DNA from 3 places in the Xanthomonas sp. F4 genome. Region 3 is predicted to be linked to each of the others. Evidence: predicted binding sites of a transcription regulator. Region 3 holds the regulator's gene; each other region holds the start of a gene.
What was found. Region 3 encodes HrcA, which represses chaperone genes, less so after heat shock. Its sites were predicted from a motif close to TTNGCACTCNNNNNNNNNGAGTGCNAA; they were not measured.
Positions count from the first base shown of each region.

Region 1: a site for HrcA is predicted at 3,256-3,282, ahead of FHR66_RS19945 (co-chaperone GroES). Genes of this name have one in related genera too.
Region 2: a site for HrcA is predicted at 2,498-2,524, ahead of rpoH (RNA polymerase sigma factor RpoH). Genes of this name have one in related genera too.

Region 1 is NZ_JAASQX010000008.1:164,685-172,111, forward strand. It holds gene FHR66_RS19930 (protein-disulfide reductase DsbD family protein) at 1-808, opposite strand, end outside; gene cutA (divalent-cation tolerance protein CutA) at 813-1,145, opposite strand; gene FHR66_RS19940 (endonuclease) at 1,273-3,051, opposite strand; gene FHR66_RS19945 (co-chaperone GroES) at 3,332-3,619, shown strand; gene groL (chaperonin GroEL) at 3,757-5,403, shown strand; gene FHR66_RS19955 (TonB-dependent receptor plug domain-containing protein) at 6,266-7,427, shown strand, end outside.
Region 2 is NZ_JAASQX010000003.1:138,865-146,291, forward strand. It holds gene ftsX (permease-like cell division protein FtsX) at 1-706, shown strand, start outside; gene FHR66_RS12915 (response regulator) at 714-1,556, shown strand; gene ung (uracil-DNA glycosylase) at 1,585-2,316, shown strand; gene rpoH (RNA polymerase sigma factor RpoH) at 2,535-3,413, shown strand; gene FHR66_RS12930 (trimeric intracellular cation channel family protein) at 3,545-4,162, opposite strand; gene FHR66_RS12935 (NAD(P)/FAD-dependent oxidoreductase) at 4,221-5,525, opposite strand; gene FHR66_RS12940 (VanW family protein) at 5,718-7,427, shown strand, end outside.
Region 3 is NZ_JAASQX010000002.1:531,204-538,630, forward strand. It holds gene dnaJ (molecular chaperone DnaJ) at 1-363, opposite strand, end outside; gene dnaK (molecular chaperone DnaK) at 523-2,448, opposite strand; gene grpE (nucleotide exchange factor GrpE) at 2,593-3,114, opposite strand; gene hrcA (heat-inducible transcriptional repressor HrcA) at 3,277-4,335, opposite strand; gene recN (DNA repair protein RecN) at 4,447-6,108, shown strand; gene fur (ferric iron uptake transcriptional regulator) at 6,815-7,237, opposite strand; gene FHR66_RS10240 (outer membrane protein assembly factor BamE) at 7,341-7,427, shown strand, end outside.

The DNA of each region.
Region 1 (7,427 bases), on a different contig from region 3:
TCTGGTCGAAGTACACCACCACGTTGCCGAAGTGCTCGTCCTGGTGCGAGCTGCCCTGCGGCCAGCGCGGCATACCGGTACGGATGCCGGGCGCGCCTTCCAGCGCCAGCGCGGTGCGGTCGCGATACAGGTAATAGCCGGGTGCCGGGGTGAAGCGCAGCAGCAGCGTATTGCCATCGCCGACGATGGCTTCGAAGTGGAAAGCCTGGTCCGAGGGCAGCGGCAGGCCCTGCACCGCGCCGGCGCCGGCGCCGGCGCCGGCGCCGAACAGCGGCTTGGCGCCAGTGCTCGCGCCCAGGCCATTGCCCGGCAGCCCGCCCATCGCGGCCGGCGGCGCCGGCGTGGGATCGGCAGCGGCGGTGGCGGAGGCGGCGGCCGGCAGGGTCACCTCGAGCAGGCGTTTCTGCGGCGGGTAGCACACGCCGGCATCGGCGCAACCCTGGTAGCGCACCTCCAGCTGCACGCGGTCGGTGCCGGGGTCGGCGATGCCGCTCTGCACCGCGTTCAACGCGTCGCGGTAGGTCTCCACCTCGCCGAAGTACGGGTCGGTCTTCTTGTGGCCGGCCGGCAGCTGCAGGGTCGGGTTGGGCTTGAAGCCGCCGATCACCTTGACCGCGATGCGGTGCCGGTACAGGTAGTAGCCCTTGGCGATGTCCCAATGCAGCGCGATGCGGCCGCGCTCGGGCGCCTGCGCGCTGAGCGCGAAGGCCTGGTCCACCGGCAGCAAGTCCTTTTCGCTGATCGCCAGGGCGGGGAAGGCGGCCACGGCCAGCAGGCACAGGGCGGCGAGGCGGTGCAGCAGGGTCATCGGCTTACGGTTCCTCACGGGTTTCGGCATGCACCCATTGCAGGTAGGCCGGCAGGCCGCCGGCGACCTCGAGTTCGACCAGTTCGGGGACCTCGTAGGGGTGCAACGCGCACAGCCGCTGCCGCAACGCGGGCAGCCGGTCGGCGGCGGTCTTGATCAGCAGCAGCACTTCCTCGCCTTGCTCCACCTCGCCTTGCCAGCGGTAGGTGGACTGCACGCCGGGCAGGCGGCTGACACAGGCGGCCAGGCGTTCGTCGACCAGCGCCTGGGCGATCCGCGCGGCGCTGGCCGGATCGGGGCAGGTGCTGAGCAGCAAGCGGAGGGCGGGCGCGGACATGCGGCCGACAGTATAGGGATGCCGGCCCCCCTTTGGCGGCGCCCGGCCGTGGCCGGCCGCCGCGAATCCCCAATCCCGATTCCCCAATCCTCGCCCGCTGCAGCCGCAGCGGGCGAGGCAACACGGCTCAGTTGAGCAACTGGCAGCTGGCCGGCTTGGCCGAGGTGAACAGCGACGAGGTCGCCCACTCCGGGTGGTCGATGAACGGATTGCGGTTGCCCTGGAAGCTGTAGATCACCTCGTTGCGGGCGCGTTCGGCGTCGTCCGGCGGATCCTGCTGGCTCCACGCGATCAGGGTCGACAGCAGGCCCATGTAGGCCGGCGAGGACGAGGTCTTGACGATCTTGCTGCGGTCGTCGGTCAGCTCCAGGTCCGGCTCGGACTGCCCGGTCTTGGCATCGGTCCCACCTTCATAGCGGATCGCCATGTACATCACCGCACGTGCCATGTCGCCCTTGCGGTGGTCCCACACCTCGAAGGTGCCGCTGTTGCCGTCCGGGGTGCGCACCCAGTTGGAATTGCCCGGGTAGCGGCCGCTGCCGCCGCCGAAGCCGGCGTTGGCCTCGGTGGCGCGCTCGCCGCAGTTGCTGTCGCACTTGGCGTAGGGCTTGTTGCCGCGGTCGGCGTTCCAGGTGGCGTCGGTCAGGTACAGCATGTGGGTGTCGGTGTACGGCGCGTAGGGCAGGCCCTTGTCGCCGGTGGAGGTGCCGAAGCCCAGCGAGTTCGGCCAGCTGTGCTCGCGGTTGTACTTCAGGCCGCTGCCGCTGCCGGCGCGGTCGGTGCCCTTGGCGTAGCTGCGGTTGCGGTAGGCGTCGAGCACGCGCTGGCTGTTGTTCGGATCCTCGTCGGCGATCTCCAGGATGGCCCAGGTGTCGGTGCCGGAGTTGCTGCTGTACGGATAGGCGGTGTGGCCCTTGATCGTCTCGTGCAGCGAGCAGCGCAGCTGGCTGGGGCTGGAGGTGTTGACCCGCGAATAGTAGGTGCCGGCACCGCTGCCACCGCCGCCGGAACCGTTGGCGACGTTGAACGCGACGCTGCGGTCCTGCGCCGGATGCGCGCCGTCGGCATCGCTCACGCGTGCGGCGACGATGCTCAGGGTGCAGCTCTCGCCGGCCTTCAGCGCGGTGTTGGTGGACAGCGCGAACTGGGTGCCGCTGCCGGGGTAGGTCAGCGCCACGCTGCCGGACTGCTGGCAGCTCAGGCCGAACGCGCCGCTGGCCAGGCTCACCGCTTCGCTGAAGGTCACCGCCAGGTCGCCAGCGGCGGGGAAGTCGGTGGCGCCCTGGGTCGGGGTGGTGGCGGTCACCGTCGGCGCGGCGTTGCTGCCGCCGCCGCCGGCGAAGGTCTGGCCGTTGTTGCAGGCGCCGAAGGTGCCGGTGGCGCTGTCGGTCCAGCTGAAGTCGGCTGCGGCGCTGCCGTTGCCGCGCAGTTGCAGCGAGGTGCCGGCCGGGGTGCTGTTGCTCTCGCTGACCGGCAGGTTCTGGCTGGTCATGCCCGCGGCGGGGCCGCCGCCGCCGGTGATGCTGCCTTCGTAGCTGAGGAACTGCACCACCTTGCCGTTGCCGTCGACCAGCGCCAGGCCGTCGTTGGGCCCGTTCTGGATGCCGTTGCTGGCATAGCCGACGGTGGCGATACGCACCTGCCCGCCGCAGCTGACCAGGTTGCCGGCCGGCACCGCGCTGTTGGCGTAGACGGTGGCCGAGCCGGGGTTGCTGCCGTTGTACAGGTAGACGCGGTAGCCGCTCAGGCTCTCCCCGGCGGTGGCGACGATCTCCACGCCTTCGCCGGTGTCGCCGGCGGCGGTGGCATCGTCGTAATGCAATTCATTGATGAATACGGCGGCCTGGGCCGGCCCGGCAAGGGCGAGCAAGCAGGCCAGCGGCAGCGCAACGGCGGATGGCTTCATCGACAACTCCTTTTGGTGACGGATCCCCCCCTGGGTCCGCGGCCAGCCTAGCCTGCCTCTGTGACAATGTGACGGGCTTCGGTCACTGCTTGGCACCGAATGCACGTTGCCGGCAAAAATTTTTTGCCTCCAGCCCTTGAAAGGGCCTGCCACGGCACTACATCAGGCGCATCCCGGCGTTACCGGGTTTTTTCGCGAGCGTTGCTAGCAGTCGTCATGGGCGAGTGCTAATATCGCCGGCCTTTCCTAGACCAATCAATCACTTAAGAGGTCTCACTCAATGAGCATCAAGCCGCTTCACGACCGCGTCGTAGTCAAGCCGATCGAAGCCGACGAAATCTCCGCCGGCGGCATCGTGATCCCGGATTCGGCCAAGGAAAAGTCCACCAAGGGCGAAGTCGTGGCCGTCGGCGCCGGCAAGCCGCTGGACAACGGCAGCGTGCGCGCCCCGGCGCTCAAGGTCGGCGACAAGGTCATCTACGGCCAGTACGCCGGTTCCAGCTACAAGGCCGAAGGCGTCGAGTACAAGGTGCTGCGCGAAGACGACGTTCTGGCGATCGTGGGCTGAAGCCCCCGATCGCGGGATTCGGGAGTCGAGATTCGGGATTGGCAAGGCGCTCGGCGCCGCGCGACCCAGGATCTCAGACACGAATCCCCGCTCTAGCGAATCCCTAATCCCCAATCACGAATCCCGGAGCAACACACATGGCTGCCAAAGATATCCGTTTCGGTGAAGACGCTCGTTCGCGCATGGTGCGCGGCGTCAACATCCTCGCTAATGCCGTCAAGGCCACCCTGGGCCCGAAGGGCCGCAACGTCGTGCTCGAGAAGAGCTTCGGCGCCCCGACCATCACCAAGGACGGCGTCTCCGTCGCCAAGGAAATCGAACTGGCCGACAAGTTCGAGAACATGGGCGCGCAGATGGTGAAGGAAGTCGCGTCCAAGACCTCCGACAACGCCGGCGACGGCACCACCACCGCCACCGTGCTGGCGCAGGCGCTGATCCGCGAAGGTTCCAAGGCGGTCGCCGCCGGCATGAACCCGATGGACCTCAAGCGCGGCATCGACAAGGCCGTCGTGGCCGCCGTGGCCGAGCTGAAGAAGATCAGCAAGCCCACCGCCGACGACAAGGCCATCGCCCAGGTCGGCACCATCTCGGCCAACTCCGACGAGTCGATCGGCAACATCATCGCCGACGCGATGAAGAAGGTCGGCAAGGAAGGCGTGATCACGGTCGAGGAAGGTTCGGGCCTGGACAACGAGCTGGACGTGGTCGAGGGCATGCAGTTCGACCGCGGCTACCTGTCGCCGTACTTCATCAACAACCAGCAGAGCCAGCAGGCCGACCTGGACGACCCGTTCATCCTGCTGCACGACAAGAAGATCTCCAACGTGCGTGACCTGCTGCCGGTGCTGGAAGGCGTGGCCAAGGCCGGCAAGCCGCTGCTGATCGTCGCCGAGGAAGTGGAAGGCGAGGCGCTGGCGACCCTGGTGGTCAACACCATCCGCGGCATCGTCAAGGTCGTGGCGGTCAAGGCCCCGGGCTTCGGCGACCGTCGCAAGGCGATGCTGGAAGACATGGCCGTGCTGACCGGCGGCACCGTGATCTCCGAGGAAGTGGGCCTGGCGCTGGAGAAGGCGACCATCAAGGACCTGGGCCGCGCCAAGAAGGTGCAGGTCTCCAAGGAGAACACCACCATCATCGACGGCGCCGGCGACACCACGGCGATCGAGTCGCGCATCAAGCAGATCAAGGCGCAGATCGAGGAGACCTCCTCGGACTACGACCGCGAGAAGCTGCAGGAGCGCGTGGCCAAGCTGGCCGGCGGCGTGGCGGTGATCAAGGTCGGTGCCTCGACCGAGATCGAGATGAAGGAAAAGAAGGCGCGCGTCGAAGACGCCCTGCACGCGACCCGTGCGGCGGTGGAAGAAGGCGTGGTCCCGGGCGGCGGCGTGGCCCTGGTGCGCGCGCTGACCGCGATCGGCGAGCTGAAGGGCGCCAATGAAGATCAGACCCACGGCATCCAGATCGCGCTGCGCGCGATGGAAGCGCCGCTGCGCGAGATCGTCACCAACGCCGGCGAAGAGCCGTCCGTGATCCTCAACAAGGTCAAGGAAGGCACCGGCAACTTCGGCTACAACGCTGCCAACGGCGAGTTCGGCGACATGGTCGAGTTCGGCATCCTGGATCCGACCAAGGTGACCCGTTCGGCGCTGCAGAACGCCGCTTCGATCGCCGGCCTGATGATCACCACCGAAGCGATGGTGGCCGAGGCCCCGAAGAAGGAAGAGCCGGCCGCCCCGGGCGGCATGGGTGGCGGCATGGGCGGCATGGGCGGCATGGATTTCTGATCCAGCCGGCTTCGGCCGACCTGTTCCACGCAGTCGAAAGGAGCCCCGCAGCGATGCGGGGCTCTTTTTTTGTGGGTCGTCATGGCGGCATGCCGATGCGCGCGTCCGCGCGTTCGTGCGCCCTGGTCAACGACGCGGTGCATCCGCTGGCCGTGCCGCGGCAGAACCTGCTTGGCGAGCGTCTGTAGAGCACTTTGGCAGAGGCGGGAAGCAGTGTTGTAGGAGCGGCTTCAGCCGACGGGCATTACCGGTAACGCCGCGTCGCGGCTGAAGCCGCTCCTGCGAGGACAGCGGCGTGTCCGCCAGCCGCAGCAAAAAGTGCGTCATTGGAAGAAGCTGCCTGCAGCTGCGCTCGTGCGATCTCCCCGACCGAGGCGCGGCACAGGCGTGCCAGGCGACAGTGCCGGATGTGAGAGATGAGATGCGAGCGTCGCGCCATGCACCCCAGGCAATGCGACACGCTGCGCGCCGGACCCTCACCCCAACCCCTCTCCCGTCGGGAGAGGGGCACGCGATCGCGATGCGGGAGCAGCACGTCGTCGCTCACCGGCGTCTCGGCCAGTGCTGCTGCTGTGACCGCCTACGATGGCGATACGGCGAGAATCGACGCGCTGCGCGGCGAATCGCGCACAACGTGCAATCGTCTACATGCGCAGGGTGGCCGCGTGTTGACAGGGTTTTCGGCGGCATGCAGGTTAGAACGCACGGGCGCCCAGGGGGATCTGCACGCCCGCATGTTCGTCTTCTTCTGTGCGCCGCGGCCGGCGCAAAGTGGCGCGTGCCTGCGGCATGCGTGGCATGGCCGTGGGCGCGGCGCAGCGAAGAGGGCACCCGCACGTCGTGCGTGCACGGCGCTGCTCCCATCCGCTGCCGGGGACATTGCATGCCACTTCGCCCATTCACCACCCTCGCGTTCGGCATCGTGCTGGCGCTGCACGGCGCGCCTGATGCTCGCGCGCAAAGCGAGGCCACCGACACCGCCTCTTCCAAGGCCGCCGCCACCGACCTGGGCCAGGTCGTGGTCACCGGCTCGCGGATCAAGCGCTCGGACGTGGAGGGCGCCGAACCGGTGCTGACGATCAGCGCGCAGCAGATCCAGCAGGAAGGTTTCCTCACCGTCTACGACGTGCTCAGCACGCTCAACCAGCAGGGCAGCGTCGAGGCCGACACCAAGTACGGCTCGCACACGCCCAACGCCTCGCCGGTGAGCCTGCGCGACCTCGGTCCCGGGCGCACCCTGCTGCTGGTCAACGGCCACCGCGTCGCCGACTACCCGCAGCCCTACGCCGGCGAAAGCAACTTCGCCAACTACGCCAACATCCCCTCCGCGGCGGTGGAGCGCATCGAGATCCTCACCGGCGGCGCCTCGGCGATCTACGGCTCGGATGCGGTCGCCGGCGTCATCAACGTGATCCTCAAGCAGGGCTACGAAGGCAACCAGGTGCGCCTGCGCGGCGGCACCGCCACCGCCGGCGGACGCGATGTGGTCGACCTGTCCTGGGTCGGCGGGCATAGCGGCGACAAGTGGAACCTGACCTACGCGCTGCAGTGGACCCGGCGCGACCCGCTCTCGGTCGGCGAGCGACCGAAGATGGACGACCAGGACGACGAGTCCTACAGCAACTGGACCGCGCAGGCGCGCAAGTACGGCTTCAATCCTTCCACCGGGCTGAGCCTGGTCGATGCCGGCGACAACACGCGCCTGGCGCCGCCCGCCGGCACCTGCGCGCGCTTCGGCGGCCAGTTCATCGACGCGCAGCGGCTGAGTTACGACTACAACAGCGACACCGTGCGCAACCTCGGCGGCTACTGCGGCATGGCCCACGACTACGCCGACTGGCTGGCCGCCAGCGGCGGCGACAGCGGCTCGGCCTATCTGTACGGCACGTTCGATTTCGACAACGGCGTGCAAGCCTGGAGCACGCTGTCCACGACCAAGAGCCTCGGCTACTGGACCTACGACCCGCCCTACGTCTACCTCGGCCCGTTCCACGACACCGGCAGCGACCGCGACCTGTATGCGA
Region 2 (7,427 bases), on a different contig from region 3:
GAAGACCGACGTCGACGCCGCCGCGGCGCAGACGCTGGCGCAGACCTTGCGCGGCCGCGCCGACGTGGCGGCGGTAACGCTGCGCACGCCCGCCGAGGGCATGGCCGAGCTGCGCGACAGCGCCGGCCTCGGCGAGGCGCTGGACGCGCTGCAGGACAACCCGCTGCCGACGCTGCTGATCGTCACCCCGGCCGCGGCCGACGACACGCCGCTGGCGACCGCGCTGACCGCGCTGCCGCAGGCCGATCTGGTCCAGCACGACGCGCTGTGGCGCAAGCGCCTGGACGGCTGGCTGCATTTCGGCGAACGCCTGGTGCAGGTGCTGTCGCTGCTGCTCGGCGCCGGTGCGGTGCTGGTGGTCGGCAACACCGTGCGCCTGGACATCCAGTCGCGGCGCGAGGAGATCGGCGTGCTGCAGCTGCTCGGCGCCAGCGACGGCTTCATCCGCCGCCCGTTCCTGTACCTGGGCGCCTGGTACGGTTTCGGCGCCGGGGTGCTGGCGCTGGGCCTGCTCGCCGCCTCGGGGATGGCGCTGGGCCAGCCGCTGGCGGCGCTGGCCGACAGCTACGGCAGCCATTTCGTGCTGCATGGGCTGGACGCACTGCATGCCGGCTTCGTCCTGCTCGGCACCCTGCTGCTGGGCTGGCTCGGCGCCTGGCTGGTGACCGGCCACTTCCTGCGCCAGACGCGGCCCACCGACACCTGAGGCGCACATGGCCGGGCACGAGCTCAAGCATCTGATCAGCGCCGCCCCCCGGGTGATGGTGGTCGATGGCTCCAAGCTGGTGCGCAAGCTGATCGCCGACGTGCTGCACCGCGAACTGCCCGACGTGACCGTGGTCGGCTGCGCCAGCATCGCCGAGGCGCGCGCCGCGCTGGAGGCCGGTCCGGTCGATCTGGTCACCACCTCGCTGGGGCTGCCCGACGGCGACGGCCTGACCCTGGCGCGCAGCGTGCGCGAAGCCGCCGGGCAGGCCTACGTGCCGGTGATCGTGGTCTCCGGCGACGCCCAGCAGCATCTGGTCGAACGCCGCTTCACCGAGTACGTCACCGACTACTTCGACAAGGCGCTTGGCCACGAGGCGCTGGCCACCTTCATCCGCGGCTACGTGCAGCCGCAGCCGGTGGCCGGCGCCACCGTCCTCTACGTCGAGGACAGCCGGGTGGTGGCCGAGGCGACCAAGCGCATGCTCGAACGCCAGCACCTGCACGTGGTGCACGTGCTCAGCGCCGAGGACGCGTTCGCCCTGCTCACCGCCGAGTCGCTGGGCCGCACCACCCGCCGTATCGACCTGGTGCTGACCGACGTCACATTGAAGGGCGAGCTCAACGGCCGCGACGTGGTCCAGCGCATCCGCGTCGACTTCGCCTACGGCAAGCGGCGCATGCCGGTGCTGGTGATGACCGGCGACAGCAATCCGCACACCCAGTCCGAGCTGCTGCGCGCCGGCGCCAACGACCTGGTGCAGAAACCGATCGAAGAGCGCCTGCTGGTCACCAAGGTGCTGTTCCAGTTGCGCCTGGCCCGGCTCGACGAGATCGCGGTGACCTTCTGACCGATGTGATGTCCCGAGCCTGGAAACGATGAGCAACAACGAAGACGAAAGCCGGATCCAGCTGGAGCCGTCCTGGAAGGCGCAGGTCGGCGACTGGCTGCTGCGCCCGGAGATGCGCGAACTGGCCGCGTTCCTGCGCCAGCGCAAGGCCGCCGGCGCGCGGGTGTTCCCGCCGGGGCGGCAGATCTTCGCCGCCTTCGATGCGACCCCGTTCGAGCGGGTGGAAGTGGTGATCCTCGGCCAGGACCCGTACCACGGCTACGGCCAGGCGCACGGGCTGTGCTTCTCGGTGCTGCCGGGGGTGCCGGTGCCGCCGTCGCTGCTGAACATCTACAAGGAGATCGAGGACGACCTCGGCATCCGCCGGCCCGACCACGGCTGTCTGCTGCCGTGGGCGCAGCGCGGCGTACTGCTGCTCAACGCGGTGCTGACGGTGGAGGAAGGCCGTGCCGGCGCGCACCAGGGCAAGGGCTGGGAGGGCTTCACCGACCACGTCGTGGAAACCCTCAACCGCGAGCGCGAGGGCCTGGTGTTCCTGCTCTGGGGCAGCTACGCCCAGGCCAAGGGCAAGGTCATCGACACCCGCCGCCACCGTGTGCTCAAGGCCCCGCACCCCTCGCCGCTCTCGGCGCACCGCGGCTTCCTCGGCTGCAAGCATTTCTCCGCTGCCAACGAGTACCTGCGGCGGCGCGGCGCGACCCCGATCGACTGGAGCCTGCCGCCGCGCGCGGAGCTGGAGGCGGCGCTGCGCGGCGCCTGAACCCCGGTTGGACGGCACGCCGCTGTCGCCTGGCGTGGACGCCATTTTCGCGAACCGGCTGCTACTTTGGCGGTCAGAGAACGGGATGACGATGCGTCCCGATTGTTTCACCGGCTTGTGATGCAGTGTCATTCCTGATTCATATGTTGCATAAACAGAACACAGGAACTTTTTACTGTACCCAGCAGTCCAATTAGTAGACTGCTAAGATGAGCCCTATGAGCCAGACTCTTACTTCCAACGCATTGGTTGCCAACAACCTCCCGATCCCCAGTCCGCTCGGTTCGCTGGATGCCTATATCGGCGCCGTGCACCAGATCCCGGTGCTGACGTCCGACGAGGAACACGCACTGGCGGTGCGGTATCGCGACCAGGAAGACCTGGACGCGGCCCGCGAACTGGTCCATTCCCACCTGCGCTTCGTGGTGCACGTGGCCCGCGGCTACAACGGCTACGGCCTGCCGCTGGGCGACCTGATCCAGGAAGGCAACATCGGCCTGATGAAGGCGGTCAAGCGTTTCGACCCGGAGATGGGCGTGCGCCTGGTCAGCTTCGCGGTGCACTGGATCCGCGCCGAGATGCACGAGTACATCCTGAAGAACTGGCGCATCGTCAAGGTCGCCACGACCAAGGCGCAGCGCAAGCTGTTCTTCAACCTGCGCAAGTCCAAGACCCGCCTGGGCTGGATGAACGCGGCCGAGGTCACCGCCGTGGCCAAGGACCTCAACGTGTCCGAGCGCGAGGTGATGGAGATGGAGTCGCGCCTGTCCGGTCGCGATATCGGCTTCGATGCGCCGTCCGACGAGGACGACGACCACGCGCCGCCGTCGCCGGCTGCGTATCTGATGGCCAACGAGGAAGATCCCTCGCAGGCCTACGAACGCGCCGACAGCGAGGACAACCAGCTGCAGCTGCTACGCGAAGGCCTGGCGGAACTGGATGCGCGTTCGCGCGACATCATCAAGCGCCGCTGGCTGGATGCCGACAGCAAGATCACCCTGCAGGAGCTGGCCGACGAGTACGGCGTGTCGGCCGAGCGCATCCGCCAGATCGAGGCGAATGCGCTGAAGAAGATGAAGGCGCTGTTCGTCGCCTGAGTCGCCTGCGGCGGTCAGTAGCAACGCACGAAAGGCCCGGCACTGCCGGGCCTTTTCTTTTGTCTCTGGGCGGCACCGTGGAGCGGCGACTGCCGAGTGCGCAAGCGCAACTGCGCGCGCGTGACGCTGGGCTAGGACTCCGGCGGACGCGCCACCGGCAGGTGCCAGCCGTAGCGGATCGCCATGAAGCGCAGGCCGAAGCACAGCACCGCGCCCACCGCCAGGCCCCAGGGCTGCGGGAGGTGCAGCACTTGCGCGGCGGCGACCACGCCGCCGCCGAGCAGGGCCGCCACCGCGTACAGCTCGGCCTGCAGCACCACCGGCGTACGCGCCACCAGCAGGTCGCGGACGATGCCGCCGCCGATGCCGCTGAGCATGCCCAGCAGTGGCGCGCTGAGCGGGCCCAGGCCGAACGCCAATGCCTTGCTGGTGCCGTACACCGCGAACAGCGCCAGGCCCATCGCGTCGAAGATCTGCACCGGATTGCGCAGGCGCTCGACCGTGTGGTGACGGTAGAAGGCCAGCAACCCGGCCAGGCAGGCGACGCCGAGGTAGCGCACGTCGGCCAGCGCTGCCGGCGGGGTGGCGCCGATCAGCACGTCGCGGGCGATGCCGCCGGAGACCGCGGCCGCGCACGACAGCACCAGTACGCCGAACAGGTCCAGGCGATGGCGCACGCCGACGGTGGCGCCGCTGATCGCGAACACGAAGGTGCCCAGCAGGTCGAGCAGGAACAGGAAGGTCGCCAAGACGGGCACTGCGCTGCAGCAAAAAGGCCGGCTAGGATCGCAGCCCGACCGTGCAGTGTCACCTGTCCGCGGGCGGCGCGGCCTGCGCCTGCGTTTCCTCCGCTGCCGGCGGATCGCCGAGGATGATCCGCGCGGCGCGCTGGTAGCTCCAGTACGCCCAGGCCCAGTTGAGCAGCACCACCACGCGGTTGCGGAAGCCGATCAGGAAGAACACGTGCGCGGCCAGCCAGAACCACCAGGCCAGCACGCCGGAGAGCTGCAGCCGGCCCAGGTGCACGATCGCGGCCATGCGCCCGATGGTGGCCAGGTTGCCGTAGTCGGCATAGCGGAACGGCACGCTGGCGGTGTCGCCGCGCAGCCGTCGGCGCAGGGTGTCGGCGACGTGCCGGCCCATCTGCTTGGCCGCCGGTGCCACGCCGGGAACCGGACGGCCGTCGGCCTGCTGCACCGCGGCCAGGTCGCCGGCGACGAACAGTTCCGGATGGCCGGGCACGCTCAGGTCCGGCTGCACCTGCACGCGGCCGCTGCGATCCAGCGGCGTCTGCAGTGTCTTCGCCAGCGGCGAGGCGGCCACGCCGGCGGCCCAGACCACGGTGCGCGCCGGCACGAAGGTGCTGCCGAGACGATAGCCATGGGCGTCGATCTCGGCGACCGGCACCCCGGTCAGCACTTCCACGCCGAGCTTTTCCAACTGCTTCTGCGCCTTGGCCGACAGGTGTTCGGGGAACGAGGACAGCACCCGCGGCCCGGCCTCGATCAGCCGCACCCGTGCCTCGGCCGGGTCGATGCGGCGGAACTCGTGTTTGAGCGTGTGCCGGGCGATCTCGGCCAGGGTGCCGGCCAGCTCGACGCCGGTGGGGCCGCCGCCGACGATGGCGAAGCTCAGCCAGGCCGCGCGCGCGGCGGGGTCGGTTTCCGCTTCGGCACGCTCGAACGCCAGCAGCAGGTGCCGGCGCAACTGCAGCGCGTCGTCCAGGGTCTTCAGGCCCGGCGCATGCGCCGCCCAGTCGTCGTGGCCGAAATAGGCGTGGGTGGCGCCGGTGGCGACCAGCACGTAGTCGTAGTCCAGCGCCTGGCCGTCGGCCAGGCGCACCTGCCGCGCCAGCTTGTCGATGTGGACGACTTCGCCCAGTCGTACTTCGACATTGTCCTGGTGGCGCAGGATCTGCCGCAGCGGCGCGGCGATGTCCGGCGCCGACAGGCCGGCGGTGGCGACCTGGTACAACAGCGGCTGGAACAGGTGATGGTTGCGGCGGTCGATCAGGGTGATGCGCAGCGGCGTCTTGGCCAGGGCGCGGGTGGCCCACAAGCCGGCGAAGCCACCGCCGACCACGATCAGGTGCGGCACGCGTGTGTCGTCCATGCAGGACTCCAGGAGGGGGAGGGGAGCGGAGGTGTCCGATGTCGGCGTGGCGGTCGTAAGCGCGCGTGGCGCACCGATCCGCGGAAACGCGCGCGGCCAGTGGGGCGCTGCGCGATCGTCGAGGGCCGGACCTGCATGCTCGTATAGTAGCGCGATGCAAAGCGCGGTCAGCGACACGGAGGACGCACGGTCATGTCAGCGACAGTGAAATCGCGTGTGTCGGTGTCGCCGCAGGCGCCGTTGCCGTCGCGCTGGCGCAGCCTGTTGTTCTGGGCCAAGACCCGCGCGCTGCAAGGACGCCGCGCGCTGCGCGATCTGCGCGACGGACCACGCAAGCATCGCCGCGATGGCGGCTTGGCGATCGCCGATGGCACCTCCGCCGAATCGGTCACCGCGCTGTGGCCCGCCAGCGAGGAGACCGCGCCGCAACTGGTGGCCGGCAAGATCCACAACCTGCGGCTGGCCGCGCGTGCGTTGCATGGCGTGGAGGTACCGGCCGGTGCGACCTTCAGCTTCTGGCGCCAGCTCGGCCGCGCCACCCGCCGCCGCGGCTTCGTCGCCGGCCGCGAACTGCGCGAGGGCTGCCTGGTGCCGTCGATCGGCGGCGGCCTGTGCCAGTTGTCCAATGCGATCTACGACGCCGCGCTGCGGCAGGGCCTGGAGATCGTCGAGCGGCACCGCCACACCCAGGTGATTGCCGGATCCTTGGCCGAGCGGGATCGTGATGCGGTGGTGTTCTGGAACTACGTGGACCTGCGCCTGCGCGCCGCCGCGCCGTGGCGGCTGGAGGTATGGCTGGACGGCGAGGCGTTGCACGTGCGCATCCGCGGCGGTGCCGCGATGCCGGCAGCGTTGCCGTTGCCGCCGCTGCAGCGACGCACCGCGCCGGCCGGCATCGACGCCGCCAACGACTGCACCCGCTGCGGCCGCAGCGCCTGCCATCGCCACTCGCCGGCGGTCCCCGACGGCCTGCACCGCAGCACGTGGCTGGTCGACGAAGACTGGCCGGAGTTCGCCGAGGACCGCCGACGCCGGCAGCAGCCCGGCGACCGGGTGCTGGCGCTGCCGCGTACCAGCGTCGCGACCTTGCACGCGGCGCTGGCGCGGCGCTGGTGGTTGTGGCGCGGCATGCCGTTGCCGCAGGCGCGCCTGCGTGCGCAGCGCATCCGTCTGCAGGCGCTGCGGCGCCGGTTGGCAGCGCGCGACGTCGATCTGGTGGTCCCGCAGAGTCTGCTGCCGGAGCTGTGGATGGCCGGCGAGTTGCAGGGGCGGCGCTGGGACGTGTGCATGACCGCCTTGCCGATGCACCTGCTGCAGGCGCGCCTGGACGTGGCCGCGCAGCGGCATCCGCACAGTCCCACCCTGCGCGATTTCCGCGCCGATCCGGCGCTGGTCGAGGCCGAGCGTGCGGCACTGGCACAGGCGCGGCACTGGATCACGCCGCACCGCGCACTGCTGGCGCTGGCCGGCAGCCGCGGTCTCGCGCTGGAATGGCGACGGCCGGCGCTAACGGCGGCCGCGGCGGAGCACGCGGCCGTCAACGCGGACACCGTACCGCGGGTGCTGCTGGCGGCCTCGGCGCTGGCGCGCAAGGGCGCCTACGAACTGCGCGAGGCGGTGCGTGGCTTGCCGGTGCTGTTGCTGCTGCCGCCCGGCGCGCAGGAGACGCCGGATTTCTGGAACGGCATTGCGGTGCAGCGGGTCGCCTCGATGGCCGAGGGCGTACGCGCGGCCACGCTGGTGTTGCTGCCGGCCTGGATCGAACAGCAGCCGCGCGGCCTGTTGCTGGCCATGGCGCTGGGCAAGCCGGTGATCGCCACCGCCGCCTGCGGCCTGTCCGCGGACGACGGCGCGTGGCGTTGCGTGGAAGCAGGCGACAGCGCCGCGCTGCGTGCGCAGGTG
Region 3 (7,427 bases):
GTAGCCGATGTCGGCGCCACGCCGCGGCGCACGCCCGCCACCACCACCGGCGCCACCGAAGATGTTGCCGAAGATGTCGCCGAAGATGTCGCCCATGTCCGGGCCGCCAGGGCCGCCGCCCATCCCGCCCATGCCGTGCTCGAACGCGGCGTGGCCGTGCGCGTCGTACATGCGTCGGCGGTTGCCGTCGGACAGCACCTCATAGGCTTCCTTGCATTCCTTGAACGCGGCCTCGGCGGCTTGGTCGCCGGGATTGCGGTCCGGGTGGTACTTCATCGCGCAACGGCGATAGGCCTTCTTCAGCTCGTCGTCGCTGGCGGTGCGGGCCACACCCAGCACTTCGTAATAGTCGCGTTTGCTCATGGGGCGGGGATTCGAGATTCGGGAGTCGGGATTCATTCAACGCAAAAGCGGAGAGCCTCGGCTCTTCCGCTTTTACAAACTGGATGGACAGGGATGGGAGTGGGAACCACCAGGCCAAGGCCTTCGCGAATCCCCAATCCCCAATCCCAAATCCCGGCCTTACTTCTTGTCGTCCTTGACCTCGGTGAACTCGGCGTCGACCACGTCGTCGGACTGGGCCGAGGACGCATGCGCGCCGCCGGCGTTGCCGCCCGGCTGCTGCTCGCCCGCCGCCGCGGCCGCGTACAGCGACTGACCGGCCTCTTCCAGCGCCTTGGTCTTGGCCTCGATCTGGCCCTTGTCGTCGCCCTTCATCGCGGTTTCCAGATCCGCCAGCGCCGACTCGACCTTGCCGATCACGTCGCCGCCGACCTTGCTGCCGTGCTCGGTGATCGCGCTGCGGGTGGCGTGGATCAGGCCGTCGGCCTGGTTGCGCGCCTGCACCAGCTCGTGGAACTTCTTGTCTTCCTCGCGGTTGGCTTCCGCGTCGGCAACCATCCGCTGGATCTCGTCGTCCGACAGACCGGAACCGGCCTTGATCTCGACCTTCTGTTCCTTGTTGGTCTTCTTGTCCTTGGCCGACACGTGCAGGATGCCGTTGGCGTCGATGTCGAAGGACACCTCCACCTGCGGCAGGCCGCGCGGCGCCGGCTCGATGCCGGACAGGTCGAACTTGGCCAGCGACTTGTTGTAGCGGGCCTGTTCGCGCTCGCCCTGCAGCACGTGCACGGTCACTGCCGACTGGTTGTCCTCGGCGGTGGAGAACACCTGCGAAGCCTTGGTCGGGATGGTGGTGTTCTTCTCAATGATCTTGGTGAACACGCCGCCCAGGGTCTCGATGCCCAGGCTCAGCGGGGTCACGTCGAGCAGCAGCACGTCCTTGACGTCGCCGGCCAGCACGCCGCCCTGGATCGCGGCGCCCAGCGCCACGGCCTCGTCGGGGTTGACGTCCTTGCGCGGCTCCTTGCCGAAGAACTCGGCCACCGCCTGCTGCACCTTCGGCATGCGGGTCTGGCCACCGACCAGGATCACCTCGGTGATGTCGCTGGCGCGCAGGCCGGCGTCGTTCAGCGCGGTGCGGCACGGGTCGATGGTGCGCTTGACCAGGTCCTCCACCAGCGCCTCGAGCTTGGCCCGGGTCAGCTTGATGTTGAGGTGCTTCGGGCCCGACGCGTCGGCGGTGACGTACGGCAGGTTGACTTCGGTCTGCTGCGAGGACGACAGCTCGATCTTGGCGCGCTCGGCGGCGTCCTTCAGGCGCTGCAGCGCCAGCGGATCCTTGCGCAGGTCGATGCCCTGATCCTTGTTGAACTCTTCCACCAAGTAGTCGATGACGCGCTTGTCGAAGTCTTCGCCGCCCAGGAAGGTGTCGCCGTTGGTGGCCAGCACTTCGAACTGCTTCTCGCCGTCGACGTTGGCGATCTCGATGATCGACACGTCGAAGGTGCCGCCGCCCAGGTCGTACACCGCAATCTTGCGGTCGCCGCCCTGGCCCTTGTCCAGGCCGTAGGCCAGCGCCGCGGCGGTCGGCTCGTTGATGATGCGCTTGACGTCCAGGCCGGCGATGCGGCCGGCGTCCTTGGTCGCCTGGCGCTGGCTGTCGTTGAAGTACGCCGGCACGGTGATGACCGCCTCGGTGACGGTCTCGCCCAGGAACGCCTCGGCGGTCTTCTTCATCTTCTCCAGCACCTGCGCAGAGATTTCCTGCGAGGCCAGCTTGCGGCCGTCGGCAGTGGCCACCCAGGCGTCGCCATTGTCGTGCTGGACGATGCCGTACGGGACCAGGCCGATGTCCTTCTGCACCTCGGCGTCGGTGAACTTGCGGCCGATCAGGCGCTTGACTGCGTAGAAGGTGTTCTTGGGGTTGGTGACGGCCTGGCGCTTGGCCGAGGCGCCCACCAACACTTCGCCGTCCTTGGTGTAGGCGACGATCGAAGGCGTGGTGCGGTCACCCTCGGAATTCTCGATGACGCGGGCCTTGCCGCCGTCCATGATCGCCACGCACGAGTTGGTCGTGCCCAGGTCGATGCCGATGATCTTGCCCATTGCAATGACTCCTGAAAGGTCGTGTAGCCGGCCAGTGCCGGGATCTGGTTCGGATATAGGGATGGCCGCCAGTCATTCAAGCCATCGCCGCAAATTAGCGTTCCACTGCCGCCGCACCGGGTTCAGGCGCGGGCGGCCGCGAACTCAGTCGTGCTTGGCCACCACCACCAGGGCGGGCCGCAGCAGGCGGTCGTTGAGCAGGTAGCCCTTCTGGAACACCTGGATCACGTGGCCCGGGGCGACGCCCTCGGCCTCGGCCTGGCTGATCGCCTGGTGATGCTCCGGGTTGAACGGCTCGCCGGTCGGGTCGAGCAGGGTCAGGCCGTTGTCGGCGGCGACCTTGAGCAGCTGCTTGTAGGTCAGCTCCAGGCCGTCGCGCAGCGGGCTGGGCTCGCTGCCGGCGGCGGTCAGGCCCGCATCCAGACTGTCGAACACCGGCAACAGGTCGCCGAGCAGGCGCTCGTTGGCGAACTTGCGCGCCTGCTCCACGTCGCGGGCGATGCGCTTGCGCTGGTTCTCCAGGTCGGCCCGCTCGCGCAGGACGTCGGCCTTGACCAGGGCCAGCTCACTGCGCAGCGTCTCCACTTCCGCCTGCAGCGGATCGGTCGAGGGCTGCTGCGCCTCGGTCAGGTGTTCGGAATCGAATTCGGGGTGTTCTTGCGTCATGTCCGGGTCCCTGGCGGGGTGCGTCCCGCCTTACCGGACCACCTATGTGGGCGGTGCCGGCGGATTCAAGGGAATCCGGGATTGGGGAGTCGGGATTGGGATTGCGCGAGCCCGGCGGAAACGCCGGCTGGCGGACGGCGCCGCGGTGCCCTGCGCGCTGGCTCAGCGGTCGCCTTGCGGGGACGGGTCCAGGCGGGCGCCGAGGACGTCGGCGGCGGTCTGGACCAGGGGGATGACCCGGTCGTAGTCCATGCGCTTGGGGCCGATCACGCCGAGCACGCCCAGCACCTGGCCGCCGGCCATGTACGGGGCGGTCACCAGCGACACGCTCTCCAGCGGCACCATGCCGGTCTCCTCGCCGATGAAGATGCGCACGCCGGGTGCGCGGATGGTGCGTTCGAGCAGTTGCAGGATCTCGCGCTTGCTGGCGAAGACCTCGAACAGTTCGCGCAGCCGCTCCAGGTCCGACAGGTCCTGCACGCCCATCAGCTTGGTCTGCCCGGCCAGCACCATGTCGTCGCCGGCCGGCGCCAGCGCCTGCTCGGCCAGCTCGACGCTGTGCGCCAGCAACTGCTCCATCTCGTCGCGCGCATGGCGCAGGTCGCGCAGCAGGCTGGCGCGGATGTCGGCCAGCGCGCGCCCGGCGAAATGGCGGTTCAGATAATTGGCCACCTGCTCCAGCTCGGCCGGCTCGTAGGCCTTGCGCGGCTCGATGACCCGGTTCTGCACCTCGTTGTCGGCGAACACCAGGATCGCCAGCACCCGCCGCGCGTCCAGCGGCACGAAGTCGATGTGCCGGAAGGCGAACTGCTCGCGCTTGGGCGCGCTGACCACGCCGACGAAGTGGGTCATCGCCGACAGCAGTTCCGAGGCACTGCCCAGCAGCGCCTGGGTGCCGGCGGCATTGGCCATCTCCGCGCGCAGCCGCGCCACCTCGCCTTCGGCCGGCGGACGCATCTGCACCAGGCTGTCGACGAACACCCGGTAGCCGGTGGCGGTGGGCACGCGCCCGGCCGAGGTGTGCGGCGAGCTGAGCAGGCCGGCGTCCTCCAGGTCGGCGAGGATGTTGCGGATCGTCGCCGGACTCACGTCCAGGCCGGCGTGCCGGGCCAGGGTCTGCGAGCCGACCGGCTCGCCGTCACGGATATAGCGCGAGATCAGCGTCCGCAGCAGCTGCCGGGCACGCGGATCGAGGCTGGAATGGACCGGGGAAGCGCGCATGGAATCAACCCGTGAGACTGGCCCTTAGATAATGGCTGCACGCCGGCTTGGCAAGTCATTGGCCCACCTACCCGCGCATGCTAGCGTTGCGCGGCCCCGGAAGCAGACCCCATGCTCAGACATCTCTCGATCAAGGATTTCGCCGTCGTACGCGGCACCGAACTGGAATTCGGCCCAGGCATGACCGTGGTGTCCGGCGAAACCGGCGCCGGCAAGTCGCTGATGGTGGACGCGCTCGGCTTCCTGTCCGGGCTGCGCGCCGACAGCGGCGTGGTCCGCCACGGCGCCGACCGCGCCGAGTTGTCGGCCGAGTTCGTCGCCCCGGCCCCGGCCCGCGCCTGGCTGCGCGAGAACGAACTCGACGACGAGGAGCACTGCCAACTGCGCCGGGTGATCCGCGCCGATGGCGGCTCCCGCGCCTGGATCAACGGGCGCCCGGTGACCCTGTCGCAACTGGCGGAGCTGGCTGGCCACCTGGTCGAGATCCACGGCCAGCACGAACACCAGGCCCTGCTCTCGCGCGGCAGCCAGCTCGGCCTGCTCGACGCCTACGCCCGCAACGACGCCGAACGCGCCGCGGTGCGCGCCGCCGCCGCCCGCTGGCAGGGCCTGCTCAGCGAGCGCGAGACCTTGCTGGCGCAGGGCGATGTCAGCGACCGCATCGGTTTCCTGCAGCACCAGCTGGCCGAACTGCAGCGCGAGGACCTGGACCCGGCGGCGATCGCCGCCCTGGATGCCAACCACCGTCGCCAGGCCCACGCCGCCGCGCTGATCGGCGCCTGCGAGGGCGCGGCGCAGCGGCTCAACGGCGACGAGGCGCCGGCCGTGCTGGACCTGTTGCAGCAGACCCGCCACGAACTCGGCAAGGTCGGCGAGTACGACCCGCGCCTGGCCGAAGTGCAGGCGCTGATCGACAGCGCCGGCATCCAGTTGGAGGAAGCGCTGGCGCTGATCGACCGGGTCCGCGACGACCTAGACGCCGACCCGGCGCAGTTCGATGAGATGGAACGCAAGCTCGGCCGCCTGCACGACCTGGCGCGCAAGCACCGCATCGGCGTGGACGCGCTGGCCGAACACCGCGACGCCCTGCTCGCCGAAGTGGAGAGCCTGCGCGGCGCCGGCGAGCGGCTGGACGTGCTCGACGCCGAGATCGCCCAGGCCACCCAGGCCTGGCGCGACGCCGCGGCCGCCCTGACCGCCACCCGCGACCGCGGCGCACAGGCGCTGTCGCACGACACCACCGCCCTGATCGGTGAACTGGGCATGGGCGGCGGCCGCTTCCTGATCCAGCTCGAGCCGCACGACACCGAACGGCCGGACCCGGCCGGCGCCGAGCGGGTCGAGTTCCTGGTCGCCGCCAACGCCGGGCAGCCGCCGCGCGCCCTGCGCAAGGTCGCCTCCGGCGGCGAACTGTCGCGCATCTCGCTGGCGATCGAGGTCGCCGCGCTGGGCCTGGACGCCGTCCCAACCATGGTCTTCGACGAAGTGGACTCGGGCATCGGCGGCGCCGTCGCCGACATCGTCGGCAAGAAGCTGCGCGCGCTCGGCGAGCAGCGCCAGGTACTGTGCGTGACCCACCTGCCGCAGGTCGCCGCGCAGGGCCACGCCCACTACCGGGTCAGCAAGGCACCGGTCGAAGGCATGACCCAGAGCTCGGTGGAACTGCTGGCGCCGCGCCAGCGCGAGGAAGAACTGGCGCGGATGCTGGGCGGTGTCGAGGTCAGCAAGGAAGCCCGCGCGGCCGCCAAGCGGCTGCTGCTCAGCGCGGGCTGACTGGCCGGTCGCGGGGTCCAGGGTGCGCCGACCCTTGCGCGTACCGCCCTGCTCGATACAGGCGGCCGACGCCCGATCACAGGTTGGCTAAGCTCCGGCGTTAGGCGCCTGTGCGAATGCGCAAGGGCCGGCGCCCTGGCCCGCACCAGCCGCGACGGAAGTTAAGCACAGGAAACTGAAGCCCCTCTCCCACCGGGAGAGGGGTTGGGGTGAGGGTCGGGCGCGGAGCGACCCGCCGACGTGATCCACGCAACTACACACGGACCCTCATCCGCCCCTTCTGGGCACCTCTCCCGGTGGGAGAAGGGAACAGCCGCTAGCCCCTCTCCCACCGGGAGAAGGGTTGGGGTGAGGGTTCGGCGCGGAGCGACCCGCCGACGTGATCCACGCGGCTACACCCGGACCCTCATCCGTCCCTTCGGGGCAGCGTCTCCCGGTGGGAGAAGGGAACAGCCGCTAGCCCCTCTCCCGCCGGGAGAGCGTTGGGGTGAAGGTCCGGCGCGGAGCGACCCGCCGACGTGATCCACGCGGCTATACCCGGACCCTCATCCGCCCCTTCGGGGCACCTTCTCCCGGTGGGAGAAAGGAACAGCCGCTAGCCCCTCTCCCGCCGGGAGAGGGGTTGGGGTGAGGGTACGTCGGCGAAGCCCCGCGCATCGCCAGCACAGGAAAGGACAACACCGGCCGACTTCACCGGCGCCAACACTTACCCCTTCCTGCCGCTCGGCCGCTTGCTGCGCACGTACAGCACCAGGGAATGCTCTTCCAGCTCGTAGCCGTGATCGGCGGCGATCTTGCGCTGCAATTCCTCGATTTCCGCGCTTTCGAACTCGATGATCTTGCCGGTATCCACGTCCACCATGTGGTCGTGGTGGCCACCACGGTCCAGTTCGTACACTGCCTGGCCGCCCTCGAAATTGTGCTTGAGCACCAGGCCGGCCGCCTCGAACTGGGTCAGCACCCGGTACACCGTGGCCAGGCCAATCTCGTCGCCGTGGTCCAGCAACTGCCGATAGATCTCCTCGGCGGTCATGTGGTGCCGCGCCGATTTCTGCTCCAGCAGCTCGAGGATGCGCATCCGCGGATGCGTGACCTTCAGGCCGACTTTGCGCAGATCGTGGGATTCCATGGCGTCTCCGTTCATAGCTGGTTTATCGCCAGCTGCCTGGGAATGGGTCGCGGCGGTCCCTGGGAGTGTATCATCGACACGATTTCATTCAGCCCTGTCCCCGATGCGCAATCTCCTGCTGGTCGCCGCTGTTGCCCTGTCCACCGCTGGCTGCGGCATCATTTACAAGCAGCCCATCTACCAGGGCAAC